DNA from 3 places in the uncultured Planococcus sp. genome. Region 2 is predicted to be linked to each of the others. Evidence: predicted binding sites of a transcription regulator. Region 2 holds the regulator's gene; each other region holds the start of a gene.
What was found. Region 2 encodes LexA, which represses DNA repair genes until DNA is damaged. Its sites were predicted from a motif close to CGAACATATGTTCG; they were not measured.

Region 1 (2,276 bases), on a different contig from region 2:
AAATAAGGAAGCACTCATGTCCCCATTGAAGTTGAGAAGTTGGAGAACTTTAGGAAAAGACTCACGTTTATGTATAAATCATTTCTGAGAAAGGAAAAGTTTAAAGAGGTAGTTGAAGCTTTTTGTTCTATAGAAATCAATGTTAAAAAATTGCAAAAGAATGTTACACTATATGGGTTTCAACTCTGACGAAAAAGATATTATTATGATTTTTCACCTACATAATATCATATTTTTGATAATTCATATATATTTATTTTAAATAATCAGAAATTTTAGTTTATTTTATTCAATCTTCTCTGTTTTTTAAAGCCTTTTAAGTTCTTTCCTGATTAGGAAGTGCCAAGTAGTTATGGAAGACGTAACATTTGAAAGACACCCTGTCGTTTTAAAAAAATTCAAGAGAACGATAGGAAGTTTTCGGGTAAGAAATTTTCTAATGCCGATATAGAGACAACGTGAATCTTTAGAGTGGAGGATGAAAAAAGCGACCGACAGGTCGCTTAATACGTAACTATGACTAACTAGATTAATTTCTTTCTAAGGACCTTTCCCCAATGCGCTTCTTCATGTGCAGGGAATTGGTTTGAAAAATACGGTGAATCGAGTCTTTTACTTAACCCTGATGACTTGGGAAACAAACATAATATTCATTAGAAAAATTTAGAACTGGCTGTTTTTTCTTCACTCTAAAAATTGATTAATTGCTCACTAATGACAAGATAACCATTGTTCTCTTGGTTTTACTCGAAGATAACTGACTCTAAATATCTTCAATCAATTAACCAGATACCGATCAGCTCGTTTATCGGCAGCCGGTGCAATCCTTCAGGATCTTCATAAACAATTAATCGGTTCTTTGCGTTTAATTCCCGAATAGTTCCAATGTGATAATGAAACTTCTTCTCCTTCCACGACTTCATCTTTACCTGGCACTTGCGTTGTGCGGCCAATACCAGTTCTTCCTGCAACAACTGCAGGTCAGTTTCATCCAAGTCCGGCTTCGCATCGTGCTTATCCTCTTCGTACCAGGCTCGTATCATTTCCACATGCTCGGTCAACATCATTCCCTGCCACTTGATAATCCCGCGGTCCTTAATGTCCCCTACCTGTTTCAGGTATTTATTCTTCTTCATTTTTGACCACCTCCTCATTATTATAAGAACATACGTTCTTATAATAACACTTAAATACGGTAGGCAATCCTTTTTGGGAAAATAAAAAAAGCCCTCTACCGCTTAAGGTGGAGGGCTTCTCACTACTGTTTATTCTTTAACTTCTCAATGAGATCTGAAACGTCTTTTTTGCGCGTATCCGTTTCTTCTTGCAACACAGACGCTTCTTTAAAGGAGCCATCCGGATTCCATTCCACGTCGAGAATGTCGCCTTCTTTGGCATAGCTTTCCAGCTTGGAACGTTCGATCAGCTCCTGGTGGGATTCATTTCCCTTTTCCACCAGAACGGCAAACTCCTCGTCGTATCGATCTAATGTGTACTTAGTTGACTTCATGGATCAGCACTCCTTTGGAATCATAGAGTTTCGCCGGATCCCCACTGTTCAACCACATGTTGGCCGTGGTCCACTTCAAGTAGTTGCCCCCTGATTTCGCATTCGGTCCACTGGTGACATGGACATTCGCTCCTGCTTTTAGCGTGTAGGTCGGGAACGTGAAGGACTGGTTTCCTTGCACGGAAACAAGTTTCCAGCCAGCCATTGCCACATCGGTCGTTCCAACGTTTTGAATCGAGACGATTTCAGTTGACAGGTCTTTCTTCACGATCTGTAGCTTGCCTGTGGTGCCGGCTGGTGGCGGAGTCGTTACCGGTGGTTTTGTGACCGGAGGTGTCCAAGCCTTGGCACTTACACTGTGAGCCTGGCCATTGGTTGTCACGGTCACATCACCGGAAACAGCTGTGGAATAGATTTTCGACTTTACATTTGTTAGACGAGAAACAACTTCTTTATGCGGGTGACCGTAAGAATTGTCCTTTCCATAAGAAAGAACGGTCCCCACCGGGTAAACTTCATTGATGAAGTTGGCCGATGAACTGGTGTTGGATCCATGATGTCCCGCTTTCAAATACGTGCTCTTCAAATCATATTTTGGCAACATCGTATTTTCGATGGCAACATCTGCATCGCCTGTCAATAAGAAGCTCACTTTGCCGTATTTGGCTTTCAAGACAATCGATGCATCGTTGTTGTCACTTGCTTGTGAGTCCACATTCAGCACTTGTACACCTAAGACACTGTCGAATGGCAGTTTCTGGCCAAC
Region 2 (2,276 bases):
ACGAAGACAAAGTAAATAGATAGAAGGAGGCCATTGCTATGAAGTCGTTTCAAGTAGAATTTAATTTTGATGAGGGAAATACATTTATTCATAACGTCCAGGCAGTAGATAAAGAGTCGGCATTAAGCAAAATCCCTTCCAATGGTACTTATGAAATTTCCGATCCGGAAACGGGTAATATTTATCGCATCACCATCAATTTGGTTAAATATATAAAAGTCAGCGAATTGTAGAAGATTTCTTTTCTATAAGCCGCGCGGTAGGTGCTGCTTATGCAGCATCTTTTTTTGAGCTGAAAAGTAACTGTAAATCGAATTATGGAGGGATACGATGAAATACGAAGGTTCCAGTGCATACGAAGAAAAGGATTTTTTAGAAAGTTTCCTGCAAAGAAGAAATCGGCTTGAAAGTCCTAACAACAGCATTGAAAAGCCGGTCATCTATGAACTGCTGGGAGTATTTCAGAATAAGCGGGTATTGGATCTGGGGTGCGGAGATGCCTTGTTCGGAAAAGAGCTGCTGGAGTCTGGAGCTCTGCACTATCATGGGGTGGAAGGGTCGGAACAAATGTGCAGATTGGCATCGGTAAATTTAACAGGGCTAGATGCACAGATCACGAAGTCCACGATGGAAGGGTTCGACTTTCCGGAAAGTGAATATGATATCATCGCTTCCCGTTTAGCGATGCATTACTTGCCTGAAGTGGATCAGGTATTCCGAAACATCCATATGTCGTTAAAAGACAACGGGAGATTTGTGTTCAGTGTCCAGCATCCGTTGACGACTTCTTCTTTTGAAAGCAAAAAAAACGGTGATAAAAGAGGCAGTTGGATTGTAGATGAATATTTCGATGAAGGGGTGCGGCAGGAGCCATGGATCGATAAAATAGTGGTGAAACATCATCGAACCATCGAAAGTTATTTCTCGGCACTGACAAAAGCAGGATTTACAGTTACTGGTCTGCAGGAAGGGAAGCCGAAACCTCAATATTTCGAAGAGGAACAGGAGTACATCAGGAGAAAAAGAATTCCTGTAGTTTTAGCGTTCAGCTGCATGAAACGGTAAATCGGAAGTCAAGTCTACATAATAAAAATACAAAAAACCACCGGGGAATTTTCCCGGTGGTTTTTTGTTTAATGGATTTGGCGATAAACTCCAACGACTTTACCGAGAATCGAAACTTGATCCACAATGATTGGATCCATCGATGAATTCTCCGGCTGAAGGCGGAAGTAACTATCTTCGCGGAAGAAACGTTTGACTGTTGCTTCGTCTTCTGCAGTCATCGCGACAACAATATCTCCGTTATTAGCAGTTTGCTGCTGCTTCACAATGACATAATCACCATTTAAAATTCCGGCTTCAATCATACTTTCACCCATGATTTCCAGCATGAAGATGTGATCATCTTCTGTGCCATAGCTTTGGGGAAGAGGGAAGTATTCTTCTACATTTTCAATTGCCGTAATCGGGATACCGGCAGTTACCTTACCGATTAACGGTACATGTAATACAGGACTTTTATCAATAAGCGCTTCATCAGTGCTGATAACTTCAATTGCTCTGGGTTTTGTTGGGTCGCGACGGATCAGGCCTTTGCTTTCAAGGCGAGCCAGATGGCCATGTACGGTCGAACTGGATGCCAGACCGACTGCCTCCCCGATTTCACGCACGGATGGCGGATAGCCTTTTAAGCGGACTTCTTCTTTTATAAACGACAATATGTCTTCTTGGCGTTTGGATACTTTTTTCAACAGTTTCACCTCATTTGAGTAATACTACTTGATTTCTACCAATAGTATACCAACTCGGGCAGTGAAATGCAAACATAGGTTCGAATATTATTCTTGACAAAAACACCTGTTCGCATTAATATGAGAACATACATTCCGAACACTCATTCCCAGGAGGCGATTTATTTGACGATCATCCGACAAAATTCTTACTTAATCTTGTTTTTTGCTTTAATTATGGTGTTTACTTTTTATGCGATCCTGTCCCATAATACAAACAGTGCACAAATGAGCCAAGTTGAAATAGAAGAAGGCGACACACTCTGGACATTAGCTGAATCGTTCAGTGGCACAACCCCCCATCATGAATGGATAGAAGAGATTATGAAAGAGAATAACCTTTCAACTTCTAAAATCATCGCCGGGCAATTACTCAAGATTCCCAGTGATCATTTAAGATTTGCTCCTGATGAGACCAGTAAATTTGCAGGTGATGCTGAATGAAGAAAAACGCATTAATTTATTGCCGTGTCAGCACGACCA
Region 3 (2,276 bases), on a different contig from region 2:
TTTCCGCGGCGGAAAGGTCCGTTTCGTTACATAGGCCATTGGATGATTGTGGACACGCTGCGCCTTCTTGAAATAGCGGCGGAGTGAACCGGCAAAAGAGTGTTGGTTACGCAAGGCGATGGGCGACACATCCAAATAAACCGTTTCGCTGTTGCTCAGATAAATGATACTGCCTTTGCCGCTGCTGTCACTTTCGATCAGGTCGACGGCGTCATAATTGAACCAGACACATTCCTTGTTCTTTGGAGAGTGGGTCGGGAAGAAAATCAGTGGGTTGCCGTAATACTCGCCGATAATAATAGGGGGCTTATGTTTTACGCCGACTGCTTTTTGGGCATAGAGTGTAGCACTTTCAAGTGAAGCGCGATAGAAACGGCAGGAAGTGGTCACCGTTTTATAAACCGCTTCTTCAACCACAATCTCGCTGCGGTCTTCAATCACTCGCATCCATGTGCGGTGGCCATCCGTGTAGGGTAAAAGAGCATACGTATTTGCACAGATGGTATACGAGAATGGTCTATGATTCTTTTTGCTCATGATAAATAACCCCCTTAATTTACTTTACATACCTTATTATAATAAAAAATGGAAATTTCGCAATGCTCATTAGATTGAAAATAAAATTTTTTCTATTTCATCGGAATTTTCAAATAAATCTTGATTTATTCTACACCGCTAATGTATACTAATGAAAAGCATTCGGGGTGAGGAAGAATGGAAAACTATTATTCTTATGCTGATTTCATGAAAGCTATGGCTCAAACAAAAAAAATCACGGAAGCGGAAAAACTGCTGAACGATATTTATCTAGATCTGTTCTTAAAGCATGTACACCGTTCTCAGCAGGAAGCACAGCTTATGACCCTTATCGACGAAGCCCTGGATAATCATGACCAAAAAGCATTCACCATATATGCTGCCCAACTACAAACTTTAAAGCACGAAGAAACTGAATAAATGGCTGTCTTGAAATAGCCGGTGAAAGGGGAGTCGGATTTAATCTGACTCTCCTTTTTTTTTGTCTGCCAGCGATAATGGAAAATTTTTTGGATCAGATTCAGGTTCTTCTTGTTTTCTACTGTAATTTTCCGTTCCACGTAAACCTTCTGTAGTGCGTATTTTTTATTTATCTTCCTATAAAAAACATACGTTCGCTTTTTGTTAGTGGTTTTTTAGGGCATATGGTAAAGTAGAAGTAATGAAATAACGGAAGGGCGTCTTAACATGAAACAGGAATTTAATCTTCAAGCACCTTATGAACCGGCCGGCGATCAGCCTCAAGCTATTGCCGAACTGACGCAGGGCATCATCAACGGCAAGCGCTGCCAGACATTGCTGGGAGCTACAGGTACAGGTAAAACCTACACGATGTCGAATGTCATCCAACAAGTGAAAAAGCCGACACTCGTCATGGCCCACAATAAAACACTGGCAGGCCAGCTCTACAGCGAATTCAAGGAGTTCTTTCCTGATAACGCAGTTGAGTATTTTGTCAGTTATTACGATTATTATCAACCGGAAGCCTATGTGCCCCAATCGGATACCTTTATCGAAAAAGATGCCAGCATCAATGATGAAATCGATAAGCTGCGGCACTCCGCTACGAGTTCTTTGTTTGAGCGGGACGATGTCATCGTCATTGCATCCGTTTCCTGCATCTACGGACTCGGTTCTCCGAAGGAATACCGTGAACTGGTCGTTTCCCTTCGCAAAGGAATGGAGATTGAGCGCAATCAGCTGTTGAGAAAGTTAGTGGATGTTCAATATGAGCGCAACGACATCAATTTTATTCGCGGTACGTTCCGGGTTCGCGGAGATGTGGTTGAAATTTTCCCGGCATCACGCGATGAAAGATGCTTGCGCGTCGAATTTTTCGGCGATGAAATCGACCGTATCCGTGAAGTGGATGCCTTGACTGGTGAAATCATCGGTGAACGCGAACATGTTGCCATCTTCCCGGCATCCCACTTCGTTACACGCGAAGACAAAATGATCAAAGCGATTGCCAATATCGAAGAAGAATTGGAAGCGCGCCTGAAGGAAATGCGTGCGGAAGACAAATTGCTGGAAGCGCAGCGCCTCGAACAGCGCACGCGTTATGATCTGGAGATGATGCGGGAAATGGGCTTCTGCTCCGGCATCGAAAACTATTCCCGCCATTTGACGCTTCGTCCGGCGGGTGCCCAACCCTATACATTGATCGATTATTTCCCGGAGGACTTTCTGTTGGTCGTAGATGAGAGCCATGTGACATTGCCGCAGGTGCGCGGAATGTT

Region 1: a site for LexA is predicted at 1,162-1,175, ahead of Q0785_RS12035 (YolD-like family protein). Genes of this name have one in related genera too.
Region 3: a site for LexA is predicted at 1,141-1,154, ahead of uvrB (excinuclease ABC subunit UvrB). Genes of this name have one in related genera too.

The regions. Positions count from the first base shown of each region.
Region 1 is NZ_CANMXD010000007.1:144,291-146,566, forward strand. It holds gene Q0785_RS12035 (YolD-like family protein) at 774-1,136, opposite strand; gene Q0785_RS12040 (DUF3006 domain-containing protein) at 1,259-1,510, opposite strand; gene Q0785_RS12045 (S-layer homology domain-containing protein) at 1,497-2,276, opposite strand, start outside.
Region 2 is NZ_CANMXD010000004.1:311,737-314,012, reverse strand. It holds gene Q0785_RS08180 (hypothetical protein) at 39-233, shown strand; gene Q0785_RS08175 (class I SAM-dependent methyltransferase) at 331-1,065, shown strand; gene lexA (transcriptional repressor LexA) at 1,134-1,754, opposite strand; gene Q0785_RS08165 (LysM peptidoglycan-binding domain-containing protein) at 1,920-2,237, shown strand; gene Q0785_RS08160 (recombinase family protein) at 2,234-2,276, shown strand, end outside.
Region 3 is NZ_CANMXD010000011.1:114,139-116,414, reverse strand. It holds gene Q0785_RS15970 (competence protein ComK) at 1-537, opposite strand, end outside; gene Q0785_RS15965 (IDEAL domain-containing protein) at 715-957, shown strand; gene uvrB (excinuclease ABC subunit UvrB) at 1,225-2,276, shown strand, end outside.